DNA from 2 places in the Paenibacillus sp. FSL P2-0136 genome. Region 2 is predicted to be linked to the other one. Evidence: a T-box and tRNA genes for the amino acid it is inferred to sense, from the RefSeq annotation. Region 2 holds a T-box; the other holds one or more tRNA genes.
What was found. A T-box is a leader RNA that pairs with one kind of tRNA and senses whether it is charged. The one in region 2 lies ahead of NYE26_RS10920 (tryptophan--tRNA ligase), so its partner is inferred to be a tRNA-Trp.
Positions count from the first base shown of each region.

Region 1: it encodes a tRNA-Trp, which carries the amino acid that the T-box ahead of NYE26_RS10920 (tryptophan--tRNA ligase) is inferred to sense. The anticodon was not compared.

Region 1 covers NZ_CP150244.1:6,144,541-6,147,924, forward strand. The annotation lists gene NYE26_RS26055 (monooxygenase) at 1-1,334, shown strand, start outside; tRNA gene NYE26_RS26060 (tRNA-Leu) at 1,530-1,608, opposite strand; tRNA gene NYE26_RS26065 (tRNA-Cys) at 1,640-1,713, opposite strand; tRNA gene NYE26_RS26070 (tRNA-Gly) at 1,722-1,796, opposite strand; tRNA gene NYE26_RS26075 (tRNA-Gln) at 1,803-1,877, opposite strand; tRNA gene NYE26_RS26080 (tRNA-His) at 1,898-1,973, opposite strand; tRNA gene NYE26_RS26085 (tRNA-His) at 2,022-2,097, opposite strand; tRNA gene NYE26_RS26090 (tRNA-Trp) at 2,125-2,198, opposite strand; tRNA gene NYE26_RS26095 (tRNA-Tyr) at 2,205-2,290, opposite strand; tRNA gene NYE26_RS26100 (tRNA-Thr) at 2,297-2,372, opposite strand; tRNA gene NYE26_RS26105 (tRNA-Phe) at 2,388-2,463, opposite strand; tRNA gene NYE26_RS26110 (tRNA-Asp) at 2,485-2,562, opposite strand; tRNA gene NYE26_RS26115 (tRNA-Met) at 2,567-2,643, opposite strand; tRNA gene NYE26_RS26120 (tRNA-Val) at 2,676-2,751, opposite strand; tRNA gene NYE26_RS26125 (tRNA-Glu) at 2,772-2,846, opposite strand; tRNA gene NYE26_RS26130 (tRNA-Ser) at 2,983-3,072, opposite strand; tRNA gene NYE26_RS26135 (tRNA-Asn) at 3,076-3,151, opposite strand; rRNA gene NYE26_RS26140 (23S ribosomal RNA) at 3,214-3,384, opposite strand, start outside.
Region 2 covers NZ_CP150244.1:2,670,951-2,674,334, forward strand. The annotation lists gene NYE26_RS10915 (hypothetical protein) at 1-662, shown strand, start outside; gene NYE26_RS10920 (tryptophan--tRNA ligase) at 771-1,772, opposite strand; T-box leader at 1,817-2,073, opposite strand; gene NYE26_RS10925 (MerR family transcriptional regulator) at 2,272-3,150, shown strand; gene NYE26_RS10930 (GNAT family N-acetyltransferase) at 3,184-3,384, shown strand, end outside.

The sequences.
Region 1 (3,384 bases), 3.5 Mb from region 2:
ATATGCGTGGAGTGAAATCACAATTAATCAAGCAAGGCCGCTTACTTTCGAGAGGACATTTCGCCGGATTAGATACTCCTTTGGATTTCTCGGTGTTGGATTCTTCTTCCAATCATACCCTCTTTTTACCGCAGAGTGAGACGGAGAAGGTGCTGGAGGACTGGACTCTTAGTCTTGGCGCGGAGGTCTTGAGAGAGGTTGAGGCTCTGTCTGTGCATCAGGATGAGAATGGGGTCAACGTTAAGATCGCGGGACCGCATGGAGAAACAACGTTAAGATCAGCTTATGTGGTAGGTACGGATGGAGCCAGAAGCTTGGTTCGCAAACACGCAAATATATCCTTTGAAGGTACAGATGCGACCTTCACGGCTATTCTGGGGGATGCCGTTCTATCTGATTTGGCTCCTATGAGTGTCATATCCCGAATTACAGAACAAGGATTGGTCAGCATCATTCCAATACATGATCATATTTATCGAGTCTTGATGATCGATATGGAGAGACGTAACGTCTCCAAGGATGAGAGCGTTACATTGGAAGAGTTTCGTTCATCGCTCATCCGTACGACCGGAAGCGACCTGGGATTGAACGATGTGAAATGGATGTCCCGATTTGGAAATGCTACACGGCAAGCGGGACGCTATCGGAATGGTCGATTGTTCTTGGCGGGAGATTCGGCGCACATTCATTTTCCCGCTGGTGGACAGGGAATGAACGTCGGCTTACAAGAAGCGATGAACCTAGGCTGGAAGCTTGCAGGAGCAATCAAAGGCTGGGCTCCAGACTGGCTATTAGACAGTTATCATGCCGAACGTTTTCCATGGAATACGGCCTTGCTCCGGAATACCGAGGTCCAAACCCTGCTTCTGGACGTGACGCCTCTCATCACGGAACTGCGAAGCATGCTGGCTAATCTGATTCAAATACCGGAGGCTAATTATCAAATCGCTGCACAAATTTCCGCCCTGGACGTACATTATGCACCCGACGCCGAAGCGCGTTCCCATCCTTTAAACGGGAAACGTTTCAAAGATCTAAGCTTAAAGCTGAAAGACGGGCAATTAATTAACTCCTATCCACTCCTGCACAAAGGTACTTTTCTTCTGTTGCATTTCCATTCTAATGAACAGAATAGCGGTCAATGGGAAACGTATAGCAACCTTCAAGTTGTACATGCCTCTTTAGCTGAGGCTGAGGCGGATTGGAACGACGTCCACACGGCGCTTATTCGGCCGGATGGACATATTGCCTGGGCGATTTCTCTATCCGATCCAAATCCAATTCAAACCATAAAAGAAGGAATCATTCGCTGGTGCGGAGACATTACCGTGTAGTAATTCGGGATAAACTAAAATCACGCAGTGTTGTCTTGCTAGGATCGAAGCCAAGGAACTCCGGTGGCGCTGGTTATCCTTGACCGGCCGGCGGAGCTGGCGACTGGAGGAACTTTTGCGGTAGGGAAATGATCCAGAAAAATAAGAACAGCCCATTAGATGAAAAATCTAATGGGCTGTTCTTACTAAAAATAATACCGGCGAGAGGACTCGAACCTCCACGGTTTCCCACTCGATTTTGAGTCGAGCGCGTCTGCCATTCCGCCACGCCGGCGTACACATATATAAATTCCAGAAAAAAATAATGGAGGTGCCACCCAGATTTGAACTGGGGATAAAGCTTTTGCAGAGCTTTGCCTTACCACTTGGCTATGGCACCACATGAAATGGAGCGGACGACGGGAATCGAACCCGCGACCCTCGCCTTGGCAAGGCGATGCTCTACCGCTGAGCCACGTCCGCATATAATGGCTGGGGATATAGGAATCGAACCTATGAATGACGGAGTCAAAGTCCGTTGCCTTACCGCTTGGCTAATCCCCAATATATTTTTTAAAAGAAAATGGGGCGACCGATGGGTCTCGAACCCACGAATGCCGGAACCACAATCCGGTGCGTTAACCCCTTCGCCACGGTCGCCATGTGAAGCTTTTAAGTTGTATTGCTATGTAATTCTTATAAAAGAAATGGGGCGACCGATGGGTCTCGAACCCACGAATGCCGGAACCACAATCCGGTGCGTTAACCCCTTCGCCACGGTCGCCATATGATTCTTTTATATGAAATTACTTGGCAGGGGCAGCAGGAATTGAACCCACACCAACGGTTTTGGAGACCGTTGTTCTACCTTTAAACTATGCCCCTAAAAAATGGTGGAGGCTGATGGATTCGAACCACCGAACACGTACGTGAGCAGATTTACAGTCTGATGCGTTTGGCCACTTCGCTAAGCCTCCACGGTATGGTGCCGGCGAGAGGACTTGAACCCCCAACCTACTGATTACAAGTCAGTTGCTCTACCAATTGAGCTACACCGGCATATTAAGTTGTGTATGGTGGCGCGGGAGGGAATCGAACCCCCGACACAAGGATTTTCAGTCCTTTGCTCTACCGACTGAGCTACCGAGCCATAAAAGTAATTTTGTAAAGATGGCGGAACCGACGGGATTCGAACCCGCGATCTCCTGCGTGACAGGCAGGCATGTTAGGCCAACTACACCACGGTTCCAAATTGGTTGCGGGGGCAGGATTTGAACCTGCGGCCTTCGGGTTATGAGCCCGACGAGCTACCGGGCTGCTCCACCCCGCGTCATTGAACAAAATCTATTCGGTTAAGATAGATGGTGGAGGCTGAGGGGTTCGAACCCCCGACCCTCTGCTTGTAAGGCAGATGCTCTCCCAGCTGAGCTAAGCCTCCATGTATCAGTTCCAAAAAAATGGTGACTCGTATGGGATTCGAACCCATGTTACCTCCGTGAAAGGGAGGTGTCTTAACCCCTTGACCAACGAGCCATGCTGTGTAAAAAGTATTGCTACGGAGAGAGAGGGATACTCTTCACTTCGTTACGAGATTGCGAAGCAGTGCTAACGATGCCTATGCTCCAACGAACCACTGAGGGTTCTCATCCCTATCAAAGAAGTATTGCTACGGAGAGAGAGGGATTCGAACCCTCGAGACGCTTGTGGCGCCTACACGATTTCCAATCGTGCTCCTTCGGCCAAACTCGGACACCTCTCCATATGGCTCCCCGAACAGGACTCGAACCTGTGACAACTCGATTAACAGTCGAGTGCTCTACCAACTGAGCTATCAGGGAATATACATATCAGGCTTGATCGCCTGAAAACTGAATCCGAAACGAATCTGCGTGTTAGAAATTTGGATAAGCCCTCGACCGATTAGTATTGGTCAGCTCCATGCATTGCTGCACTTCCACCTCCAACCTATCTACCTCGTCGTCTTCAAGGGGTCTTACTAATTGGGAAATCTCATCTTGAGGGGGGCTTCACGCTTAGATGCTTTCAGCGCTTATCCCGTCCGTACGTAGCT
Region 2 (3,384 bases):
TCAATTATGTGCTGAACACAGGGATCGGGATGGTGCTGCTCCTGATGATGTCCATTTCCTTATTATTCGTCAGCTCAGAGCAGCTGGGAACTATACTTGACATCCCGCAGCTGTCGGACTCCCTAAGTACGCTGAGTCCGCTGGTGATCTCTCTATTCGTTGTTCTGAGCTGTACGACAGCCTGCTCTATTTCGCTGGAAGGCAATCATCTGTGGATCTTGACCAGCTCCCCCGTGCCCAAACCGGCAATTGTATTCAGCAAGGTGGCGGTGAATCTCACTATTACGTTACCGGTTACAGCCGTAAGCTGGGGGCTGCTGGTCTATACCCTGCGTGCCGGGTTGACGGAGAGTATATTGATGCTGGCCGTTCCGGTAATCTATGCCTGCTATTCTGCGCTGCTGGGCGTTATGGTGAACCTGAAGCTGCCCAAGCTGGACTGGACCAGTGAAGTTGCGGCCATCAAGCAGAGTGCGTCGGTGCTGGTAACGATGGTTATCGGCGTTCTCACGCTGGCTGTTCCCGCCGTACTGTTCATGCTTCTTCCTGGGGTGGGCGGAAATCTCATCCTGCTGGGATACTGCATTCTAATGGCAGCGGTCTGCGCCGGCATGTACAGATATATACAGATCAACGGGGAACGGTTATTTCAGAAGCTGTAGCTGCTGAAGAAACCACGCTTGGAACGGAAAGAGACCTGACCTGTTCCAAGAGTGGTTTCTTTGTGTATTCAAAGACAAACAAATGATCACCACTGTCTTAAAACCGGTCTACGCATAACGTCCTATCCTCGATTTAACCTTCTTGAGCAACGGTCCCGCCAGGGCTCTTGCCTTCCGGGCGCCTTCACTCAAGATTGTGTCGATCTGCTCTGGCTCTGCCATGAGATCATAGTATTTCTTCCGTGGCTCCTCCAGAGCAGCATTAACTACCTGGAATAGCTCATGCTTGGCCTCACCCCAGCTAATGCCACTTAGATATTTGTCTCTTAACTCCTGCACTTGAGTGGGCGTCGCAAATTCTTTATACAACAAGAAAATATTAGAGGTCTCCGGGTCTTTCGGTTCCTGCGGAAGTGTAGAGTCAGTTTTGATTTTGCTGATCAGCTTCTTCAGGTTCTCTGCCGTTTCGAAAAGCGGAATCGTATTGTTATAGCTTTTGCTCATTTTCCTCCCGTCAAGACCAGGAATCACCGCTGTGCTCTCATCGACAATATAGTCAGGCAACTTGAACGTATCTCCATAAACCCGGTTGAAGCTTTCGGCGATATCTCTGGCGATCTCCACATGCTGAATCTGGTCTTTACCGACAGGGACCTTGTCTGATTGGAACAGCAGAATGTCCGCAGCCATCAGAATCGGATAGGTGAACAGGCCCATATTAACACCAGTATCCGCATCCACGCCCAGTTGTTCATTTTGATCTTGGATCGCTTTGTAGGCATGCGCACGGTTCATCAGTCCTTTGGACGTCAGGCAGGCTAGAATCCAGCTCAGCTCGAAGACCTCCGGCACATCAGATTGTCTATAGAAAATCACCCGGTCCGGGTCGAGTCCGAGTGCCAGCCAAGTGGCTGCGATACTGTAAGACAGATCACTGAACTCGTCTCTATTCTGTATAAAATTTAACCCATGGTAGTCGGCAATGAAGTAGAGTGAAGTGCAATCACTGGCCCCGGCGATTTGCAGTGCAGGCTTGATTGCTCCGATGTAGTTCCCCAGATGGACTTTGCCCGTAGGTTTAATTCCTGTTAATACAATGTCATTACTCATATTATCCCTCCGTCTATAAAATCAAAAAGGGGTCTTCTCATCCTGAAAAGGACGAGAAAACCCCGTGGTGCCACCTTAGTTAGTCCGAACGGTGATCCGGACCGCTTGAACGTATCGAAACCTCACTATAGGTTTGAATACGCGTCTCTTGTAACGACGAGACTTTCGCCAAAGCCTACTTCCTGAAGGTTCGGTTTGGATGCTCAGAAGCCCACTTCGGCATATTCCCTACACTGATTCGCACCTACCATCAGCTCTCTGAAGTATTCGTTATGCGTACTCTCTTCGTCATTGCAAAGTTATATAATATTGAATTAGTGTATTTATACAGTACTTTCTGGAGAATGTCAAACTTTAGTTCGCGTAGGGTTAGGAGTGAGTCCATGCAGACCATACGAGCAAAGCTGGAGGAGCATACGGCAGTAATCCAAATTCCTCCTTGAAGTTGCCGCTGCGTCAAGTGATAGGATAGGGATGTGATCACAGGAAGGAGGGAGAAATGAACAGGACGGTTGTTAGCATACAGCAATTGTCGGAGCAACTCGGGCTGACGAGCCGCACCTTGCGGCACTGGGAAGCAGAAGGATTGTTTCAGAGTAAGAGAGAGGTATCTTCCGGCTGGCGTACCTACGATGAACATGCGCTTAAGTGTATCAGGATCACAGCGCTGCTGCGGAGAATGGATATCCCGATCAGAGAAATACAGGCTGTCTTGGATAAAAGTTCTGTGCCTGTGCTTAAGCAGGTTATACAGAACAGGATACTTGCTCTACAGGTGCACCAGGAAGAACTAGAACAGATGGGACAGCAATTACATCAGGTACTCGATTACCTGAATACTTCCAATAAGAGAACCTTCATTCAGGAGGAACTGCTTAGCGAAATGGAGAATGTCTTTATGAGTAATGTAACCGGACAGTCCACATTTAAAGTGATTACACTGCCAACTATGAGGGTAGCCTTTCATATCGTGGTAGACGTTTCTCCGGAAGACAAAGCGATGGGTCCTATCATGGATTGGTTGGAATCCGCAAATCTCTTGGGCACGGCGAGGTTATTCGGCGGGAATATGAAGCCTATGCCAAGTAGTGCAGGTAAACCCTATGGCTATGGAATGTGTGCGACAATTCCCGAAGGAATCAGCGTCCCCGAGCCTTTCGAGGAAATGATCCTGCCCGGCGGGCTATATGCCAAGCTGGACAGCAGTGAAGACATTGGAGGTTCCTGGAAGATGCTGATGGATCAATTAGCCCATAGCCCAAAGTACCGCTCTGACCGCAGCAGACTCTGTCTGGAAGAACATATCCGCAATGACAGCCCTGCGGGCGGTGGAAATTTGTATGACTTGAGTTTACTGGAACCTGTAGTGTTGAAGTGAAAGTAACTATACACAAGAAAAGAAGGGAAGTAAATGAACATTGAGTTCAGTAAAATCAGCCAGTTTGAACGGGGAACATTGCTTGAACTATTGAAGGATGCTTATTCCTTCGACCGCAGGTATGAGCAGAACTGTCTGGAGGATTGGCAGGAGTTCGACCACTTTTTCTTTGACAATCTGCAACTTGCGGATCAATATGGGTTCATGACTACGCTGCATGGTAAGGCTATTGGC